One region of the Serratia sp. EC4 genome, then DNA from elsewhere that is predicted to be linked to it. Evidence: predicted binding sites of a transcription regulator. Region 1 holds the regulator's gene; each other region holds the start of a gene.

Region 1 (5,337 bases):
TGCCGCGCCCTTATTGATCGCGCAGTTTGCGCTTGAGCCAGATGCCGTGGTGCGGGCGCTGGCGCCAGGCCAGCGACGAAATGGTATGCATCACGTTCAGGTGCGACAGGATGCGCCGCAAATGACGTTCCATCTCGGTGACGGGCATCTCCGGATGCAGATCCGGCGGCTGCATGATGCCGCTGTTGCCGCTGCTCGGGCCGTCGTATTCCAACCGCTGCTGACAGCTTTGCAGCGCGATTTCACAGGTTTGTAGATAGGCTTCCGCCAGTTTCGGCGTCAGCATGTAGTGCTCGCGCGCCAGAATGGTCATGGCGTTCAGGTGTTCGACGATGAACTGGCTGTGAGTGACCCACAGCCGCATGTCCGCCAGATAATTCGACGCGAACCCCGGTTCCTGCATCGCCTGATTGAGCGAGGTGAACAGCGCGTTGTGCGCCTGGTTGACCTGCATGCGGGTATAGGCCAATGCGGTGGCGTCCGGTTCCGGTTGCTTCAGCATCAGCCGCAGCGCGGTTTGATCGTGTTCCAGCGCCTGATGGGCATTCTTGCGCAGCAGCCCGCTTTGCCACTGCGGCCACAGCCAAATGGTGCCGCCGAACGCCAGCACGCAGCCTATCAGCGTATCGATCAGGCGCGGTACCAGAAAATGCGAGCCGTTCAGCGCCAGCAGCTGCAGGGTGTAAACCGCCGTGACCGTAAAGCCAATCACCGACAGCCCGTAGTTCTTGCGCGAAACCAGGTAGGCCAGCAGGGTGATCACCAGCATGATGCTCAGCGTTTCTCCCTCCGGCAGCTGCAGCTGCAGCAGCCCGGCCGCCAGCAACAGTCCGGCAATCGTGCCCAGCGCACGGTGCTGAATACGCACCCGGGTGGCGTTATACCCGTTTTGGCTCACCAGCATGATGGTGAGCAGGATCCAGTATGGCTTCGGCAGGTTGAAGACCGCACCCAGGCTGCTGCCGACCGCCAGCGTCACCCCCAGCCGCGCGGCGTTGCGCAGGGCGGTGGATTTGAACGACAGATAGCTGGCCAGCGCCGGCCAAAACGGCAGGCGGTGCTGGCCGGGCATCAGGTCGCGGCGGTACAGCGGATGCTGGGTGCGCAGCAGGCGGGCGATGCGGCTGAAGTGGTAATAACAAAACTGGCCGACCGGGTTATCGGGATGCTGCGCCGCCATTTTTTCCAGCGCCGCCAGTTCGTGGCTCATGGAGAAGCGCTTCGAATGCTGATGGTAGAGGATATCGTGCGCCACCACGCGCAGCCGGCCGGCGATCACCAGTGCATTGCGGCGAATGATCGCTTCGGCCTGGCTCTGCTCCACCAGTTTTTGCACTTCCTCCGGCAAATGCAGGCTGACGGTGATGTGCTCCTGCAGATCCATCGCCACCTGAAAGGCGCGCTGCAGGCGCTTTTGTTCGAGGTTGTTGGCGTGCGGCAGGAAATTGAGCTGTTGGTACAAAAGGCTGATCAGATCCATCACCTTTTGCTGGCGCACCAGCAGCGGCGGCAGCGCGGTTTGCGGATCGGTGTGCTGGGTCAGAAGTGAGTATTTGGCTTCGAAATAGTCCGCCAGCTCCAGGTAGAGCTGGCTCAGCGTCTCGCGCATCGGCTGCTCTTTCCACAGCTTGAACCAGAACCAGGTGAATAAGCCGTACCAGACGGTGCCGATCGCGTACAGCAGCGGCGCCTGCCAGAGAGGCACCGTGCCGGCCGTGCTGAGAGCGAAAATGGCGGCCACCAGCGCCGCCGGCAATAGCCGGGCGTGCAGCGGGCTGATTTCACCGGTGACGCCGAGCAGCAGCGCCAGGCCCAGCATCAGCGCCGGCAGCGGTACGTGCCACAGCAGCGCCTGTTGCAACAGCACGCTGCTGAAGGCGAACAGCGAGCCGCCGACGATCAGCCGTTTAAAGAAGCGCTTATGCGGCGTGTCCAGACCGGCGATATTGCAGCAGGCGGGCACCAGAGAGAACATCAGGCCGAGCTGCAGCTGGCCTATCAGCAGGCCGAACAGCACCGGCAGGCACAACACCAGCGTTTGTCGCAGTGCGTAGTTGATTTCCGGGTGGTAGATCAGGCGGCGCCACATGGCAGAGAGCAGATAAAAAAACGGCGCAGATTGCGCCGTTTCTTCGGAGATTAACGGGTGCCGTAGACGACAATGGTTTTGCCGTGGGCGGAAATCAGGTTTTGATCTTCCAGCATTTTCAGAATACGGCCAACGGTTTCACGCGAGCAGCCGACGATCTGGCCGATCTCCTGACGGGTGATCTTGATCTGCATGCCGTCCGGGTGAGTCATGGCGTCGGGTTGCTTCGCCAGATTCAGCAGGGTTTGCGCGATGCGGCCGGTCACGTCCAGGAAGGCGAGGTTGCCCACTTTTTCGGAGGTGACCTGCAGGCGGCTCGCCATTTGGGCGGACAGACGCATCAGGATGTCCGGGTTCACCTGGATCAGTTGGCGGAATTTCTTGTAGGAAATTTCGGCCACTTCACAGGCGGTTTTCGCGCGAACCCAGGCGCTGCGCTCCTGGCCTTCTTCGAACAATCCGAGCTCGCCGATGAAATCCCCCTGGTTGAGGTAGGACAGGATCATCTCTTTACCTTCTTCATCCTTGATCAGCACCGCGACGGAGCCTTTCACGATGTAGTAAAGCGTTTCGGCCTTTTCACCTTGGTGAATCAGCGTACTCTTCGATGGATATTTGTGGATATGGCAATGAGACAGGAACCATTCGAGAGTAGGGTCTGTTTGCGGTTTGCCGAGAACCATTCGCTGTTATCCTCTGTTGTTATCGCTGCCTTGTGTCACAGGGGTCAGAGTTCCCTGTAAAACCCGCCTGTAGCCGCAGTCATGAGCGAGGGCTACCGGCAAGTTTTGAGGCGTGTCATAAAAATACGCTGTCGCTCTAGCATATTAACTTGCCGTAAGCGCTGCAAGCTACATTCTGTTAACATACCGGTAAAGGAGCCTTTCTCTGGGCGTTTCCCTGAAATACAGTGTCCCGGAAAGATTTATTGCGGCTCTGTTTGTAGCACAGAGTAAGGCGGGTGTCTCGTGTTGTCTCGCTTCAGCATGATTAGCATCAGGTTACGTTGCCTGTTTCTATGCGAAAGCGTACTCTGATTTTAAGAAATCAACCGGAGTGACCAGAATGCAGGCAAGAGTTAAATGGGTGGAAGGGTTAACGTTTTTGGGTGAATCGGCCTCCGGCCATCAGGTGCTGATGGACGGCAACGCCGGTGATAAAGCGCCCAGCCCGATGGAGATGGTGCTGATGTCGGTGGGCGGCTGCAGCGCGATCGACGTGGTCTCCATCCTGCAAAAAGGGCGCAACGACGTGCGCGACTGCGAGGTGAAGCTGACCTCCGAGCGCCGCGAAGAAGCCCCGCGCTTGTTCACCCATATCAACCTGCACTTCATCGTTACCGGCCAGGATCTGACCGACAAAATCGTCGAGCGAGCGGTGAACCTGTCGGCGGAGAAGTACTGCTCGGTGGCGCTGATGCTCAACAAGGCCGCCACGGTGACCCACAGCTTCGAGATCCGCCAGCCGGCGTAATCGAGACGGAGCGCGGCTCGGCGCCGCGCTCAACGCGCTTATTCGATTTTCTTGCCTTCCAGCAGCCGCTGCACCAGCGGCGCCATGATCAGCTCCATCGCCAGCCCCATTTTGCCGCCCGGCACCACTAACGTATTGATGTGCGAGATAAACGAGCCCTGCAGCATCGCCAGCAAGTAGGGGAAGTCGATCTGGTCCAGGCCGCGGAAGTGGATCACCACGAAGCTTTCATCCAGTGAGGGAATGGCCTTGGCGGCGAACGGGTTGGAGGTGTCCACCGTCGGCACGCGCTGGAAGTTGATGTGGGTGCGCGAGAATTGCGGCGTAATGTAGTTGATGTAGTCTTCCATCGAGCGCACCACCGAATCCATCACCGCTTCGCGGGAGTGGCCGCGTTCGCCGGTATCGCGGATCAGCTTCTGGATCCACTCCAGGTTGACGATCGGCACCACGCCGACCAGCAGATCGACGTGTTTGGCCACGTCATGGTGCTCGGTGACCACGCCGCCGTGCAGCCCCTCGTAGAACAGCACGTCGGTCGGCGCCGGCAGCGGCTCCCACGGGGTGAAGGTGCCCGGCACCTGATTGTAGGGCACCGCTTCGTCGTAGGTGTGCAGGTACTTGCGCGAACGGCCGGTGCCGTTTTTACCGTACTCGATAAAGCTCTGCTGCAGCAGGCCGAAGTCGTTGGCCTCGGGGCCGAAATAGCTGATGTGTCTGCCCAGATCGCGCGCCTTGCGGATCGCCGCGTCCATTTCCGGCCGGGTATAGCGGTGGAAGCTGTCGCCCTCCAGCTCGGCGGCGCGAATGTTGAGCTGCTGGAAGATTTTGCGGAACGCCACGCTGGTGGTGGTGGTGCCGGCGCCGCTGGAACCGGTCACCGCGATAACGGGATGTTTGGCAGACATGGTGGTTGTCACTCCGTGTTGAATGCGCCGGCGTCAGGGGATTATTGTGGCTCTTGTTGACGCTCTCTATGTCAGGAAAAAATGGCGCGCGCTGGTTTGCAATGTCCCATTGTTACCTGATTTTTTCCGTCAGTCATAGAACCGGGCGCCACTAAATTTCTTCCTGCCCGGCGCGGAACTGGCCGCGCGGCATGATGTTGACGCTCTCGTGCAGTTCCGACCACACCAGCACCACTTCGCCGTTTTTCAGCTGGCGGCGCACGTCCTCCACCTTCTGCTCCAGCGATCGTTCGTGCTCGCCGTAATCGGTGCCTTCGCGCAGCACAAAGGATTCGATCAGGCTGTTCAGGGTGTCGGTAGCCAGTTCTTGCCAGGGAATAATCACGTCGGAATGTCCAGATAAGGGGAAAGCCAGGCCGGAATGCGATGCTCCAGCCACATGTGCGGTTTTTTCAGCGTGCCGCCGACGAAGCCGACGTGGCCGCCGAACTCAGTCAGCTGATATTCGATATTGCGCGGCAGGCCGGCGACGTCGGGGATCACCTCAGGGGTCATGAAAGGGTCGTCCTGCGCATGGATGATCAGCAGCGGCGTCTGGATGGACGGCAACAGCGGCAGGGCGCTGCAGCGGCGATAATAGTCGGTGGCGTCGCTGAAGCCGTGAATGCGCGAGGTGATGGCATCGTCGAACTCGCGGATGCGCCGCAAACCGTTCAGCTGTGACAGCTTGAGCGGCAGGGTGTCCGGATAGTGCAACAGCTTGCGGGTGGCGTTTTGTTTCAGCTGCCCCAGCAGGTAGCGCTGATAAACGCGGGAGAAGCCTTGCTCCATGCGGTAGGCGCAGGGTTCCAGCATCAGCGGCGCCGA
Region 2 (5,337 bases), on a different contig from region 1:
TTTGCGGCCCGGCATTGCATAGTAACTGAACAAATCCTCCGGCGATGCGATCGGCCCCTCGGCGCGCCGTCCCGCTTTCGCCTGCACCCTGCGCGGCTGGTAATAGTTGACGCCAAGGATATCCACCACGCCGCCTTCGATCAGCTGCGCGTCCTGCGGTTCGCAATAGGGCATCAGCCCATGCCGCTCCAACAGGTGCAGCAATGCGGCCGGGTAACGCCCTTTGGCGACCGGATCGAGGAAACTGCGGTTGAGCAGCAGATCGGCGTCGTGTGCGGCCAGCCGATCCTCCGGCGCGTCGGATCGCGGATAGGTTGGGCTTAGGTTCAAAATGATGCCGATGCTCCCCGGCAGCCCCCGCGCTCTGAAACGCCGCACCGCCATGGCATGCGCCAGCACGCTGTGATACGCCACGGTGACCGCCCGTTTGAAGTCCACCACGCAAGGGTAGTGCAGGTCATTCAGGTAACCGGCTTCCACCGGCACGATCGGCTCGTTGAAGGTGAACCAGTGGGTGACCCGATCGCCAAACAGGCCGAAACAGGTATCGGCGTAACGCGCATAGGCTTCGACCACCGCCCGGCTTTCCCAGCCGCCGCGCTGTTGCATGCACAGCGGCATATCGAAGTGATAGAGATTGATAAACGGGGTGATGCCCTGCGCCAGCAGCTCGTCGATCATCGCGTTATAGAACGCCACCGCCTGCGGGTTCACCTCACCGTCGCCGTCCGGGATCAACCGCGACCACGAGATCGAGGTTCTGAAAGTATTATGGCCCAGCGTTTTGAGCAGCCCGATATCGGTGCGGAAATGGTCATAAAAGGTCGAGGCCTCGGTCGGCCCCACCCGTCCGTGAAAGCGCTCGGGCGCGATCTCGTACCAATAGTCGAAGATGTTGCGACTCTTGCCGTCCCGCGCGGCCGCCCCTTCAGACTGCGGCGCGGAGGTGGCGCTGCCCCACCAGAACCCGTCGGCAAATTGATATTCCATACTCGCGTCCCTCGCGGGGCGGCCGCGCCGCCCCGTTCCACAGTTAGAATTTCAGCGCCTTGGCGATGTCTTCTTCGCTTTCCGTCGCCGCGTCGATCTGGCTCTGCGCCTTGTTGGAGATCGCCACGAACGGCAGATAGATCACGGTGGCGACCGCCAGGTTGAACAGGCTCAGCAACATGGCCATGATGCTGCCGTTGGTGTTGAAGAACGCCCCCAGGCCGACCGGCATGGTCCAGGGCGCGATGTTGGTGATCGGCGGGATCAGCCCGGAGTAGTAGGCCAGGGAGGTGATAATAGTCAGCACCGGCTGCACCAGGATGAACGGAATGAACATCACCGGGTTCATGATCACCGGCAGGCCGAACAGTATCGGTTCGTTAATCTGGAAGATGCCGGATGGCGTCGCCAGTTTGGCGACCTGGCGGTAATCTTCGCGGCGCGAGGCGATGAAGATGGCGATGATCAAGCCCAGCGTCGAGCCGGTGCCGCCGAGGTAGATGTAGGAATCGACGAACGGTTTCGCCCACATGTGGAACTCTTTTCCGGCGGCTACCGCCGCTTCGACCGAACCGTATTTGTTGTACAGCTCCACGTTTTCCAGCGCGAACGGCGTCATGATGCCGCTGTCCAGCGCCGCCAGCGCCATGGAGCCGTGCACCCCAAAGAACCACAGCAGCGAGGAGAACAGCACGTACACCCAGCCCACCACGCTGCCCATCTTGGCCAGCGGCGCCGAAATGCCGTCCATGATGATCTGGTGAAAGTTGGTGCCCCAGTGCGCCAGCGCGAACGCCACCAGCCCCATGATGGAGAGGATGATGAAACCGGGGATCAGCGCCGAGAAGGAACGCGACACCGAGGCCGGCACGCTGTCCGGCAGGCTAATCACCCAGTTGCGCCGCACGATGAAGGCAAACATCTCGGCCACCGCCAGCCCGATCACCATACCGGAAATGATGTTGGCGCCGCCCAACCAGTTGGCCCCCACCGCATAGGCCTCGCCGACATTGAACGGCGTGACGGTCATAAAGGCCGCCACCGCCAGCAGCGCCGAAGCGAGCGGATCGACCTTGCGCTCTTCCGCCAACGCCATGCTGATAAAGAACGGCGTCATCAGGGACATGATCCCCAGCGTGCCGTTATAAACGCTGCCGCCGATGCTCTTCAGACTATTCAGCGTCTCTATGGTAGAGGCATCTAACCTTACGCCCAGAGAATAGAAGAACGATCCTTCGCCGAAGCTCAGAAACACGTTGTTGATCAACACGAACATCGCCCCGGTCAAGGTCAGCGGCATCAGGCGGATAAAGCCATTCTTGATGGCGTTGACGTGGGGCTGCTTACCGATTTTTACGGCGAAAGGCAGGATAACCTTCTCGAGCGAGGCAATGAGGGTATTCACGGCGGCCTCCTGTTATTGATTGGCTTTCTTGATGGCGGCCACCGCGGCCTTCAGCACGCCCAGCCCATCGACCTTGCCGTACAGCAGCGGATCGATGACCTCAACGGGTTTATTGGGCAGCTGTTTTTGCACTTCCGGCAAGGTGTAGGCGATCTGCGGCCCCAGCAGGATCAGATCCGCTTCAACGCCCTTCTCTGCGGCCAACGCTTCCGGATAGGCGGCGATGATCACCGGCACTTCATATTTTTCGGCCTGCGCCTTCATTTTTGATACCAACAGGGAAGTGGACATACCGGCAGAACAAAACAGATAGATTTTTTTCTTTTCCATACCAAGCACCTCAGATAATCAAAAAAACCCCGTGTTATTTGTATGCCAGATGCAATCACGATTGCTTCACGCACATTCCTTATGAAAATTTCCGTCACGTTGCCCTGGTTACGGACAGTATACGGAGCATGAAAAACGGATCGGTAAGCCAGGAGGAGACATAACCGTCTCTCATTGACCTGATGGATTGACCCCCTTCACATTTCGCACAAAAAAATAGTGTGACCAGGCTCTCAAATAACCGATAAAAACTCGGAATATTCGCAATGGATATTCAAATAACAATTATAAACAGTAAGTTACAAACTCACCGAGAATTTAAGGGTTTATTTGCGCCTGAACAAACGAAAAGGGAATAAAAATAGTTCAAGCTTGATTCGGCTGCTGCCATCCGAACGCGAGAGCCGGTGAAGAGGATTAGGTGGGCAGACGCAGCAACTCGATCACCGTGCTCAGCGCCACGGAATGATTCCTGCGGTTGGGGTAATAGAGATAAAAACCGGTAAACGGCGCGCACCAGTCGGTCAACACCCGCCGCAGCCGCCCACTCGCCAGGTGTTCTTCTACTTCTTGTTCGATGGCGAAAGCGATGCCGACGTGCGCCAGCGCCGCCTGCACCATCATCCTGCCGTCATCGAGTATCAACGGGCTGTTAACCGCCACGGAAAACCGCTGCTCGCCCTGCTGAAATACCCATTTGTAGCGCTCGCCCGATGAGGCCTTACGCCAACCGATGCAGCGGTGCTGCAGCAAATCCTGCGGATGCGTCGGTTCGCCGTGCCGTTGAAAATAATCCGGCGTGGCGACGATGGCGAAACGCAGATCCGGCGTCAGACGCACCGCGCGCATATCGTTGTGCAGATCCTCGCCGAGCCTAATGCCGGCGTCAAAGCCCTGCTCGACAATGTTGGCGAACCCCTCGTCCGCCACCACTTCCAGCGTAATGCCGGGGTACTCGCAGGCCAACCGCCCCAGATGCGGCACGATGGCGAGCTCGATGGCCGAACGCGGCGCGTTGATGCGCACCAGGCCTCGCGGCCCTGCGCGAAACGCATTCAGGCTCTCCAGCGCGGCGTCGATGTCGGTAAAAGCCGGCACCAACTGCGCCAGCAGATGCTCTCCGGCCTCCGTCGGCGAGACGTTGCGGGTGGTGCGATTCAGCAGGCGAATGCCCACCTGCGCTTCCAATTCGCGCAGGGTGTGGGTGAGCGTCGGCGGCGTCACGCCCAATCGGGCGGCGGCGCGGCGGAAGCTGCGTTCACTGGCGATAGCCACAAAGGCCGCCAGGCCGGACAGTTCAGGTTTTTTCATGCTATTGATATAAATTATCTAATAGTGAGATGAATTTTTAGCGGATAGTTATCCGTCATCTAACAACATAGCATTGCGATCGACCCCATTACCAGGTATCGATACGATGATTAATGCTACAGCTCCAACTCATGAAACGCCGCGCCGTCTGGCGGGCAAAGTCGTACTGGTGAGCGGCGGCGGCACCGGCATCGGCCGCGCCGCCGCGCTGGCCTATGCCCGCGAAGGCGCCAAAGTCGCGCTGGCCGGCCGACGCGCGGCGGAAATCGAAGCCACGGCGCGCGACATCGCGCTGGCCGGCGGCGACGCCCTGCCCATCGTGGCCGACGTCTCCCAGGAAGACGATATCCGCCAACTGATCGCCACGGTGACCGCCCATTACGGCCGGCTCGACGTCGCCTTCAACAACGCCGGCATCATCGGCAACTTCGCCCCCATCACCGAACAGAGCAGCGAGGATTTTGACCGGGTAATCGCCATTAACCTCAGAGGCGTCTGGCTGGCGATGAAATACGAGATTGAAACCTTTCTGGCTCAGCGCTCGGGCGGCGTGATCATCAACACCTCCTCCTGGCTGACCCACGGCGCGCTGGCCGGCTCATCCAGCTACTCCGCCAGCAAGGGCGCGCTCGATGCGATGATCCGCGCGGTGGCGCTCGAATACAGCGGCCAGGGCATCCGCGTCAACAACATCAACCCCGGCATCATCGACACGCCGATGGCGCGCGGCAGCGTGGCTGACAGCGCGGCCTTCGCGCCCTTTATCGCCCACACGCCCGCCGGCCGCCTGGGCGAATCGGAAGACATCGGCGATGTGGCGCTGTGGCTGGCGACGGACGAAGCCCGCTTCATCACCGGCCAAAGCCTGCTGGTGGACGGCGGTTACACCATCGCCGGCATGCGTTGAGGAGACGAGGCCATGAACTACGTTCGGCTTGGCGACAGTGGCCTGAAAGTGTCTCGCCTCTGCCTGGGTTGCATGACCTACGGCGATCCGGCCTGGCGGCCCTGGGTGCTGAAGGAAGACGAAGCGCGCCCCTTTATCCGCGAGGCGCTGGAAGCGGGCATCAATTTTTTCGATACCGCCAACATTTACTCCGGCGGAGAAAGCGAGCGCATTCTCGGCCGCGCGCTGAAGGCGTTTGCCCGCCGTGAAGACGTGGTGATCGCCACCAAGGCCTATTTTCCAATCGACGCGCAGCCGAACAGCCGGGGGCTCTCGCGCAAGCACCTGCTGCACAGCGTCGACGCCTCCTTGCAGCGGCTGGGAACGGATTACCTCGATCTGTTCGTGCTGCACC
Region 3 (5,337 bases), on a different contig from region 1:
TGGTTTCACGCCACCATCGTCACGGCGCCGCCGCGCCAGGGCGAGAGAAAAATCGGCTGGATATTGCACTATGCCATCGGCATCGCGTTCGCCTTTATCCCGCTCGGCTTGGCGGGCATCGAGTGGTACGCAGCGCCGACGCCGATCGTCGCGCTGTTGAGCGGCTGGCTGAGTCTGGCGGCGCCGTTTCTGGTGATGCAGCCTGCGCTGGGCTTTGGCGTGGCGGCGGCGAAAACCGCCAACCCGAGAAGAGCGCGGTTGCTCAGCCTGCTCACCCACACGGTGTATGGGCTGGGCCTGCTGATCGCCGCCCGGTTGTTGGCGGCGCTTTGCGCCTGAGCGAGCTTACAGCAGCGTGGAAATGTCGAGGTAGTGCGCCAGTTCGCGCTGCTCCGCGCGCGGCAGGTACGGAATTTCACCCAGCAGCGGCGCGGAAATGCGCTGCTGCAGCGCCGCGATGGTTTCGGCATAGTGCGCCAACCCCGGATTGATGCGGTTGGCGACCCAGCCCAACAACGGCAGGCCGTCATTGATAATCGACTGTGCGGTCAGCAACGCGTGGCTGACGCAGCCCAGCTTGATGCCCACCACCAGCACCACCGGCAGCTGTTCCTGCACCACCCACTCGGCGTAAGGCCGCAGATCGTTCATCAGCACCCGCCAACCGCCGCTGCCTTCCACCACCACCGTATCGGCTTTGGCGGACAGATCCCGCAGACCGCTGCTCATCACGCCATAGTTGATGTCCTCGGTCGCATGCGCGTGAAACACCTCATCCAGGCAGGTGATGGGGTTGATCTCCTCGTAGGACAGCGGCAGGGTTGAAGATGCCTGCAATACCAAAGCGTCTTTATTGCGGATGCCCTCGCTGGTTTCCTGGCAGCGCGCGGCGATCGGCTTGTAGCCGGCCACCGAGCGGCCTTCGGCGGCCAGCGCCTGCATCAACCCGCGGGAAACCACGGTTTTACCGACGTCGGTATCCGTGCCTGTCACAAATAAACGCTTCAACATGAATAAAATGCCCCAGAATGCCCCGTTAACAATGTATCGCCGCACCGGCGGCGAAGAAGTCTTTCGGAAAAATTCTAGGGGATGCTGCCGCGTAGGGGCTTGAGGTAGCTCAATCTTTTGCAGGATTAATAAGAAGTTCTGATGTTAGCCTTGCAGCAGTTGCACCAGCAATGAACCATTGTACAGCGCCTCTTTCACCAGCGCCGCGCCGGGCATGGTGCCCTGATTGAAGAACTGCGTGGATTCGACCTTGACCTGCTCGCTGTAGGCCGGCAGCGCCTGCTGGCGAATGCAGGAGACGATGGCCGGGTGCAGGATCTCCGCCGCGCGGTTGAGCGGCGAGCCCACCAGGATCTTCTCCGGATTGAACAGGTTGACCATGATAGCCAGAATGCGCCCCACGCTGTGACCGACGCCGAGAATGATGTCCCGCGCCAGCTGATCGCCCGCCAGCGCGGCGTCGCACAGCGATTCGACGGTCAGCGGCGCGCCGTGCAGGCTGGAGCTCATCGAGCCGCTCAGCCGCTGCTGGGCGATCTCCAGCATGTTCTCGATGCTGGCCACGGTTTCGAGACAGCCGTGGTTGCCGCAGTAGCAGCGTTTGCCGTAGGGATCGACCTGGGTGTGGCCGATCTCCACCACGCTGTGGCTGCCGGCGTGCAGCACGTGGCCGCCGGTGATCACGCCGGCGCCGACGTTGTGGTCGATCACCACCTGAATCACGTTCTGGCTGCCGCGCGAGGCGCCATATAGCGCCTCGGCCATGGTCCAGGCGCTGATGTCGTGCTGCAGGTAAACCGGCAGACCGGTGCGGGTTTCCAGCGCCGGGCCGAGCGGCATCTCCAGCACGTCGTAAAACGGCATGCGGTGCACCACGCCGGACTGCACGTCGATCATGCCCGGCAGCGTAATGGCGATCGCCGTCAGCCGCTCCAGCTTGCTTTGGTGGCGGATAAAGAATTGGTCGACTTCGGTCAGGATGCGTTTCAGCAGCGGTTCGGGGTGTTCGGCCGCCAGCGGCAGCTGCTCCTCCACCACCAGTTTACTGCTGAGATCGCGCAGCGCCAGCGTGATGCTGCCGCGGCTGATACGGGCGGACAGGTAATGCCAGGCCTCGGTGTCCAGCACCAGCCCCACCGCCGGGCGGCCCCGGCTGCCGATTTCCTGGTACTCGGTTTCCTTGACCAGATGGGCTTCCAGCAGTTCGCGCACGATCTTGGTGATGCTGGCGGGCGCCAGCTGCGCGCGTTTTGACAGTTCGATACGCGAAATCGGGCCCAGCTGATCGATTAGCCGATAAACCGCCCCCGCATTGGTCTGCTTGATTTGATCGATATGCCCAGGCTGCCCAACCGCAATCACAAACCTGCTCCTACAATTTTTCGCGCTTCTAAATAAAGACTAGGGGTTATGGTGGGGCTTTTGTCATACAGCGTCAACTATTTGATTAGTTATGTGATTTGCTGCACAAATTCCTCGCAATTTCAGCGTGAATTGATTTTTATTTGCCCAAGTTCAACGTCATTTCAGCATCAACGCCATCAGCGCCTGCGCGGCAGCGGTCAGCGGCCGGCGGCGGTGATGCACCAGCCACACTTCGGTGGTGGCGTCCGGCTCCGCCAGCGGCAAATAGCGCACGCCGTCCACCCTCACCCGGGCGAAAGACGCCGGCAGAATCGAGACGCCCAATCCGGCGGAGACCAGCCCGATGATGGTCATCGCTTCCCCCACTTCCTGGGTGATATACGGGGTAATGCCGGCTTTGCCGAGCAGCAGCAGAATTTCGTCGTACAGCGCGGTGCCCACTTCGCGCGAGAAGAACACGAACGGCTCCCGCGCCAAGTGTTGAAACCGCAGCGCGCCGCCGGGCGTTTCCGCCAGCGGATGCCCTTCCGGCACCACCGCCACCAGCGGCTCACGCAGCAGCAGCTGATAGTGCAGCGCCTCCGGCAGCCGCGTATTGCGCATCACCCCCAGATCCAGCTCACCATTCAGCAGCGGTTCGATCTGCTGTTTGGTGTTGATTTCGCGCATCTTGATGTGCACCTGCGGGGACTGCTGGCGAAAGGCGCGCAGGCTGCGCGCCACCACGCCGATAAAGGGCGCGGAAGAAGTAAAGCCGATGGTCATTTCCCCCAGTTCGCCGCGATCCAGGCGCGCCGCCTTTTCCGCCGCGCGCCCGACCTGATCGAGCACCTGATAGGCTTCTTTGAGGAACATCTCCCCGGCTTGCGTCAAGCTGACGTTGCGGTTGTTGCGCGCCAGCAAGCGCGCGCCGACCATCTCTTCCAGCGCCTGAATTTGCTGGCTGAGCGGCGGCTGGGAGATGCGCAACCGCTCGGCGGCGCGGCCAAAATGCAGCTCTTCCGCCACGGCGATAAAATAACGCAGGTGTCTCAGTTCGATATTCATATTTAAAACATCTTAATTTGAATTATTAATATATTAGACAAAAAAATCGCCGCTCCCTATCATTTTGTTATCTGCAAAGTATCTGTTTATCTCCCCGAAGTTCGGTAAGGAAACGCTGTGACAACCCCTGTGCGTTCTGCGGCCGCGATGCCGTCGACGCTGGCCGCCAACGATGACGCGGCCGCTGCGCCAAAAGTAAAACGCTCCACCCTCAACAACAAACTCCCCTATATCGAACGCGGCACGCCGCAGTTTATGCGCGTAACGCTGGCGCTGTTTTCCGCCGGGCTGGCGACCTTCGCGTTGCTTTACTGCGTGCAGCCGATCCTGCCGGTGCTGTCGCAAGATTTCGGCGTCTCGCCAGCCGAAAGCAGCCTGTCGCTCTCGGTCTCTACCGGCCTGCTGGCGATCGGCCTGATGTTCACCGGGCCGCTGTCCGACGCCATCGGCCGCAAGTCGGTGATGGTGGTAGCGCTGTTGCTGGCGGCAGTCTGCACGCTGATTTGCGCCTTTATGACCAGCTGGCACGGCATTTTGCTGATGCGCGCGCTGATCGGCCTGTCGCTGAGCGGCGTGGCGGCGGTCGGCATGACCTATCTCAGCGAAGAGATCCATCCCAGCTTCGTCGCCTTCTCGATGGGGTTGTACATCAGCGGCAACTCGATCGGCGGCATGAGCGGCCGCCTGGTGACCGGGGTGTTGACCGACTTCTTCTCCTGGCGCGTCTCGCTCGGGGTCATCGGCCTGTTCGCCCTCGCCGCCGCCTGCATGTTCTGGCGTATCCTGCCTGCCTCGCGGCATTTTCGCGCCAGCTCGCTGCGCCCCCGCACGCTGCTGATCAACTTCAAACTGCATTGGCACGATAAGGGGCTGCCGCTGCTGTTCGCGGAAGGCTTTCTGCTGATGGGCAGCTTCGTCACCCTGTTCAACTACATCGGTTATCGCCTGCTGGCGGATCCTTATCATCTGAGCCAGGCGATCGTCGGCCTGCTGTCGGTGGTGTACCTCACCGGTTCCTACAGCTCGCCCAAGGCCGGCGCGCTCACCTCGCGCTTCGGGCGCGGCCCGGTGCTGCTGGCGTCGATCGTGATTATGCTGATCGGGATCCTGATTACCGCGCTACCGCAGGTGCCGGCGATCTTTATCGGCATGATGCTGTTCACCGCCGGTTTCTTCGCCGCCCACTCGGTGGCCAGCAGCTGGATTGGCCGCCGCGCGCGCCGCGCCAAAGGCCAGGCGTCATCGCTGTATCTGTTCTGCTATTACGTCGGCTCCAGCGTGGCCGGCACCCTCGGCGGCGTGTTCTGGCACAGCTTCGGCTGGAATGGCGTGGCGGCGTTCATCAGCCTGATGCTGTTGCTGGCGCTGCTGGTGGTGCATTACCTGAAACGCCTGCCGGAAGCGGCCCGTCTCTGAAAAGAAAAAGCCGCGGCGACTTGCCGCGGCTCGTCATGCCGGAGCCTGTGATTATTGACCGGTTGTCCAGCGGGTGCGCAGGTACTTCACGGCCTTATCCGTTTGCGGCTCGGTCAGATAACGTTGCCGGAACAGGATGGTTCCCCCCATCCCCGGCAGGCTCTCGTTGAGATCCAACTGCCTTTTCAGCTCGGGAACGCCGCCGTCGACGGTCCAGGCCGGTTCGCTCGCCGATGGCGTGCCCACTTTATACAGCGCCACCCCGGCATAAAGCCGAACCGGCGTGCCTTTCACCACCTCGGCCCACCAGTTGGCCAGCACGTCGTAGCGGACAATTTCACGATCAAAAGGCCAATACAGCTGCGGTGCGATGTAGTCGAGCAGCCCCAGCTTGACCCACTGGCGCGTATCGGCATAGGCCGTATCGTACGACGGCGCGCCGGCCCGCGTCGCCGAGCCGGCAGGATCGTCCGCTTGGTTTCGCCATACGCCCGCCGG
Region 4 (5,337 bases), on a different contig from region 1:
CGTCCAGCTGTTCGCGCAACGGCAGCAGTAAACGATCCAGGCTTTGCTTATTTTGCTCGTCAACCTTGCGGCCGCTGTGTTCAAAAATGCGGTTGGCGAGGTTTTCAAACTGGGTGGTGAGGCGCTGTTCGCTGTTGATCAGCAGACGCTGTTTCTCCTCCGCCGCCATGCGCGTCTCTTCCAGACGGATGGTGACTTCGCGCAGCTCAGCCTCCTGCGCGCTGTTAACCTCGCGCTGGGCGCGCAGCTCTTGGTTGAGCAGCTCGCATTCGTTGCGCCAATGGGTGAGCTGTTGCAGCTTCTCATGCCCGGCCGCCAGTTGGCTGTGCAGATTGCGAAGCTCCAGCTCGCTCTGGCGCAACTGCTGCTCGTGGCGCTGTAGCGTTTCCTGCCGCACGGCCGTTTCCTGCTGCGCCTGCTGCAACGTTTGCTCCAGCAACCGCAGTTCGGTTTCATGTTGCGCATGCGTCTGCTGCACCCGCAGACTGGCGATCAGCCACCCCAACAGCATGCCGATCGCGACGCCGCCAATCCCATAAATCAGACTGGTATCCACCCTGCCTCCTGTTGCACCTAGCCGTTGCGGCGTTTTGCTCGCCCATTGCCCGTCACGTTAAGGGGAGGCTGTATGGATGTCCAGCCTGATTTTGCCGGCCGCGCACAATATTGCGCGGCGCTGCGCAATTTAGCGAGAAATCAGCCCAGCCACTGGCTGAGCCACTTGATGCCGAATGCCCCCGGCGCCAGAATGCCAAACGCCCAGATCATCGCCGACGTGACGTTGGCCAGCTGGAAATAGCGCTGCGGCATGCCGCAAATGCCGCCCACCAGCGGCACCACGGCGCGCAGCGGGCCGAAGAAGCGGCCGATGAAAATGCCCAGCACGCCCCAGCGCTCGAAGAAGGCGTGGCCGCGCGCCAGCAGCTGCGGATTGCGCGACAGCGGCCACATATGGGCCACGCGATCCTGATAGTGATAGCCGATCCAGTAAGAGAGCCAGTCGCCGAAAAACGCCCCGGCGGCGGCGGCGGCCCAAATCGGCCAAAAGGCGATGCCGCTTTCGCCGATCAGCGCGCCCAGCGCCAGCAGGATCACCGTGGCCGGCAGCAGCAGCGACAAAAACGCCAGCGACTCGCCGAACGCCAGGAAGAAAATGATAGGAATGGCCCAGCCTTCGTGCTGACGCACGACATCGCTGACCCAGTTGATAACGTCATTGAGGCTCAATACGGGGCTCCTGATACGCGATGGTTCGCCGCCTAGGATAAGCCGGGGCGAGTTAAACCCCGACTAAACACGCGGCAATTTACTCGAGGTAGAATGCCTGCAGTGCTTCGCGCTGGGCCGCGCCCAGGCCGTATTCCGCTTCCAGCCAACGGTCGGTGGAGCCGTATTGCCGGCGGATGCAGCCCAGCGCCGTCATCAGGAACTCCTCGCGCGCGCTGAGCACGTAGGCGAATTGCTCCAGCGCCGCCGCATTCAGCTTGATAGAGAGCTGATCCAGCATCTGTTCGCGGAAAGTGGCCAGCGTGGTTTCGGTCAGCAGATAGTCTTCCAGCACCGTCGCTTCGTCGGCCCCCAGCGCGAACAGCACCAACGCCGAACCGACCCCGGTGCGATCCTTGCCGACCGCGCAGTGTTGCACGATCGCACCGCCGCCAGGGTTGCTCAACAGCTGCGCCAGCCGCTGATAGGCAGCATTGCCGAACGGCAGACGGCGATACAGCTCCAGCATGAACGCCCGAGCGTCGAAAGCGGCCAGCGTTTCGTTGGTGAGCTTTTCCAGGTTGGCGTTAACTTCGCTGCTCAGCGGGTTGGCCGGCACATGGTGATAGTCGGCGCCATTCCACAGAATATCCGGTTTGGCCTGCACCTCGTCGGCATCGCGGTAGTCCAGCACCGAACGCACCGGCACTCCAGCGAGGAAAGTGCAGTCGTTTTCCGTCAGCCGCTCGAGAGAACCGGAGCGGAACAGCAGGCCGCGTTTGATGCGGCGCCCGTCGGCCACGCCGTTGCCGCCGAAGTCACGGAAGTTAATGCCGCCGTCGAGCGGCGCAAGCGAAGGATGAAGCAGGATCTGGGCGGTCATAAACGTCCTCGTTGTTTTTGTTATGACAACGCGCGGCAGCCATCGGCGCAGCGCTGAGGAGTATCACCGTAACAGATTCGCCGCGAATGGAAAAACGGGCCGCGTCAGCGGCCCGTTGAGGGGAGGCGATTACAGCAGACGGCGGGCGGCGTCCACCACGATCTGCACCGCTTTGCTTTCGGTGTTTTTCATGGTTTCGGCGTTCGGGATCTCTTGCTGGGTGCGGTTAACGATCACCCCAGCCACCATGCCGGCGCGCAGGCCCTGGCTGGCGCACATGGTCAGCAGCGTGGCGGATTCCATTTCATAGTTCATCACGCCCATCGCCTGCCACTCTTCCATCGAGCCTTTAAAACGGCTGACCACGCGGCCGGAGTAGGTGTCGTAACGTTCCTGACCCGGGTAGAAAGTATCGGAAGAAGCGGTTACGCCAATGTGGGTGGTCGCGCCGCTGGCTTTGGCCGCTTCCACCAGCGCGGTAGTGCAGGCGAAGTCCGCGACCGCCGGAAACTCCATCGGCGCAAAGTGCAGGCTGGCGCCGTCGAGGCGTACCGCCGCCGTAGTCACCAGCACGTCACCGACGTTGATATTGGCCTGAATGGCGCCGGTGGTGCCGATGCGCAGGAAGGTGCGAATGCCCAGCTGCGCCAGCTCTTCCACCGCGATAGAGGTAGACGGGCCGCCGATACCGGTGGAGCAGACGATCACCGCCTTGCCGTCCAGCTCTGCGCGCCAGGTGGTGAATTCACGATGGGAGGCCAGATGCACCGGATTTTCCATCAGCTTGGCAATCTTCTCTACGCGCTGCGGATCGCCCGGCACGATGGCAAGCTGGGCCCCTTGTAAATCGTTCTTGGTGAGGCCGAGATGAAAAACGTCAGACTGAGACATATGAGACTCCTCATGGATCATGTTTATTGGGAGGAACAAAAAAGCACTCTACTGAAAATCGCCGTTTAATTTCGTGACGATAGTCACTATGAAAAGAGAAACAAATTACATGCTACATATTTTTTGTGAATTAAGTCACAAAAAACCCATTAATGAGCCGCCCTCAAACCGCTAAACCTCAGTCTAGCCGATAAACCTTGCCGCTCCCTGCCCGTTGGTTGCCGACTGAAACTATTTAGCGCATCAATTCGAAATACCCCCATCTTATCGGTTGCTTAGGGACAAAAAAGCCCTCTAACGCACCTTATGGCACTTACGCGGGCCAAAACGCGTAATAACATGATAAAAAGCGCTTAAAAATGCCGCAAAGCCAGATAATTAGCCGTTTTTTATCGACTTGTCCGAAAGTGCGCCACGCAGCGCCAATAATGGGTAATCTTTCCTATAGTTAATCTCAGCGCTTTTTTCTATTGCACGGAGACCGCAATGAAAACCGAACATGTGATGACATTAGAACAGGCTAAGGGGGGATTCGCCCCGGCCGCCGCGCCGTTGGCCACCTCCGCGATTATCACCGACGAACAGGGCATTCACGCCGGGCAAACGACCATCCCTTCTCAGGGCGACGCGCTGCCGGCCTACGTCGCCAAACCCGCCGACCATAACGGCCCCTTTCCCATCGTGCTGGTGGTGCAGGAAATCTTCGGCGTCCATGAGCACATTCAGGATCTGTGCCGTCGCCTGGCCAAGCAGGGCTATCTGGCGATCGCGCCCGAGCTCTATTTCCGCCAGGGCGACGCCAATGACTACAGCGATATCGGCGAGCTGTTCCAGCAGTTGGTGACCAAGGTGCCGGATCGTCAGGTGTTGTCCGATCTGGATCACGCCGCGCACTGGGCTATTCGCCACGGCGGCGACGCCGGCAAGCTGGCGATCACCGGTTTCTGCTGGGGCGGCCGCATTACCTGGCTGTACGCGGCGCACAACCCGCAGTTGAAGGCGGCGGTCGCCTGGTACGGCAAACTGGTCGGCGAGAAAACGCTGAATTCACCGAAGCATCCGGTCGATGTCGCCACCCACCTGTCAACGCCGGTGCTGGGGCTGTATGGCGGGCAGGACAGCGGCATTCCGCTGGAGACGGTGGAAACCATGCGTCAGGCGATCCGCGCCGCCAACGCCGAGGCCGAAATCGTGGTATATCCTGGCGTCGGGCACGCATTCAACGCCGACTATCGCCCCAGCTACAACGCCGAAGCGGCGGAGGACGGCTGGCAGCGCATGCTGGCGTGGTTCGCCCAGCACGGCGTCAAATAATGTCCCTCGCATAAAAAAGGGCGCCGAAGCGCCCAATCATCACACCAGTAAATCTATAAGCGGCGGTTCATCCGCCGCACGGCATCACGCGTGCTCGCGCAGGCGCTGCGCCGCCAATACCATGTTGGCCAGCGACTGCCGGGTTTCCGGCCAGCCGCGAGTTTTCAGGCCGCAATCCGGATTGACCCACAGGCGTTCCGCCGGGATGTTCTGCGCCGCTTTACGCAGCAGCGCTTCGATCCATTCCACGCTCGGCACGTTCGGCGAGTGGATATCGTAGACGCCCGGCCCGATTTCGTTCGGGTATTCGAACTCTTTGAAGGCTTCCAACAGATCCATATCGGAACGCGAGGTCTCGATGGTGATCACGTCGGCGTCCAGCGCGGCGATAGAGTCCATGATGTCATTGAACTCGCAGTAACACATGTGGGTGTGGATCTGGGTGTCATCCCGCGCCACGGCGGCATTCAGTTTGAAGGCGTCCACCGCCCAATTCAGGTAGGCGGCCCAGTCGGATTGGCGCAGCGGCAGCCCCTCGCGCAGCGCAGGTTCGTCGATCTGGATGATGCCGATGCCGGCTTTTTCCAGATCTTCCACCTCGTCGCGCAGCGCCAGCGCAATCTGCTTGGCGATCACTTCGCGGGTCACGTCTTCACGCGGGAACGACCAGCACAGGATGGTCACCGGCCCGGTCAGCATGCCTTTCACCGGTTTGTCGGTCAGCGACTGGGCGAATTTGGCCCATTCGACGGTGATGGCTTCCGGGCGGCTGACGTCACCGATGATGACCGGCGGCTTCACGCAGCGGGAGCCGTAGCTCTGCACCCAGCCGTTCTGGGTAAACACGAAGCCGTCGAGGTTCTCGCCGAAATACTCCACCATGTCGTTGCGCTCGGCTTCACCGTGCACCAGCACGTCCAGCCCGAGACGTTCCTGCTCGACAATCGCCTGTTTGATGTGCTCACCGATGCTGGTGCGGTAGTTATTGCCGTCCAAACGGCCCTGTTTGAAGTCGAGACGCAGGCCGCGGATCTCGGTGGTCT

What was found. The regulator CRP, encoded in region 1, controls carbon source genes, mostly activating them, when cyclic AMP is high. The targets are predictions, from matches to a motif close to ATGTGANNNNNNTCACAT.
Region 2: the regulator CRP is predicted to act here: its motif matches at 2,945-2,962, upstream of ACP39K_RS13690 (PTS sugar transporter subunit IIB).
Region 3: the regulator CRP is predicted to act here: its motif matches at 2,465-2,482, upstream of mlc (sugar metabolism global transcriptional regulator Mlc).
Region 4: the regulator CRP is predicted to act here: its motif matches at 3,104-3,121, upstream of udp (uridine phosphorylase).

Annotation. Positions count from the first base shown of each region.
Region 1 is NZ_JBNIDE010000007.1:189,575-194,911, forward strand. It holds gene ACP39K_RS18960 (YccS/YhfK family putative transporter) at 11-2,089, opposite strand; gene crp (cAMP-activated global transcriptional regulator CRP) at 2,140-2,772, opposite strand; gene ACP39K_RS18970 (OsmC family protein) at 3,155-3,562, shown strand; gene ACP39K_RS18975 (phosphoribulokinase) at 3,601-4,470, opposite strand; gene ACP39K_RS18980 (YheU family protein) at 4,622-4,855, opposite strand; gene ACP39K_RS18985 (hydrolase) at 4,852-5,337, opposite strand, start outside.
Region 2 is NZ_JBNIDE010000004.1:32,214-37,550, forward strand. It holds gene ACP39K_RS13680 (glycoside hydrolase family 1 protein) at 1-990, opposite strand, end outside; gene chbC (PTS N,N'-diacetylchitobiose transporter subunit IIC) at 1,034-2,395, opposite strand; gene ACP39K_RS13690 (PTS sugar transporter subunit IIB) at 2,408-2,725, opposite strand; gene ACP39K_RS13695 (LysR family transcriptional regulator) at 3,143-4,036, opposite strand; gene ACP39K_RS13700 (SDR family NAD(P)-dependent oxidoreductase) at 4,143-4,943, shown strand; gene ACP39K_RS13705 (aldo/keto reductase) at 4,956-5,337, shown strand, end outside.
Region 3 is NZ_JBNIDE010000001.1:44,394-49,730, reverse strand. It holds gene ACP39K_RS00250 (DUF2938 family protein) at 1-339, shown strand, start outside; gene bioD (dethiobiotin synthase) at 346-1,011, opposite strand; gene mlc (sugar metabolism global transcriptional regulator Mlc) at 1,156-2,373, opposite strand; gene ACP39K_RS00235 (LysR family transcriptional regulator) at 2,533-3,423, opposite strand; gene ACP39K_RS00230 (MFS transporter) at 3,571-4,839, shown strand; gene ACP39K_RS00225 (glycoside hydrolase family 10-like protein) at 4,891-5,337, opposite strand, start outside.
Region 4 is NZ_JBNIDE010000013.1:38,487-43,823, reverse strand. It holds gene rmuC (DNA recombination protein RmuC) at 1-556, opposite strand, end outside; gene ACP39K_RS23060 (DedA family protein) at 697-1,227, opposite strand; gene ACP39K_RS23055 (tyrosine-protein phosphatase) at 1,307-2,089, opposite strand; gene udp (uridine phosphorylase) at 2,219-2,980, opposite strand; gene ACP39K_RS23045 (dienelactone hydrolase family protein) at 3,467-4,294, shown strand; gene metE (5-methyltetrahydropteroyltriglutamate--homocysteine S-methyltransferase) at 4,379-5,337, opposite strand, start outside.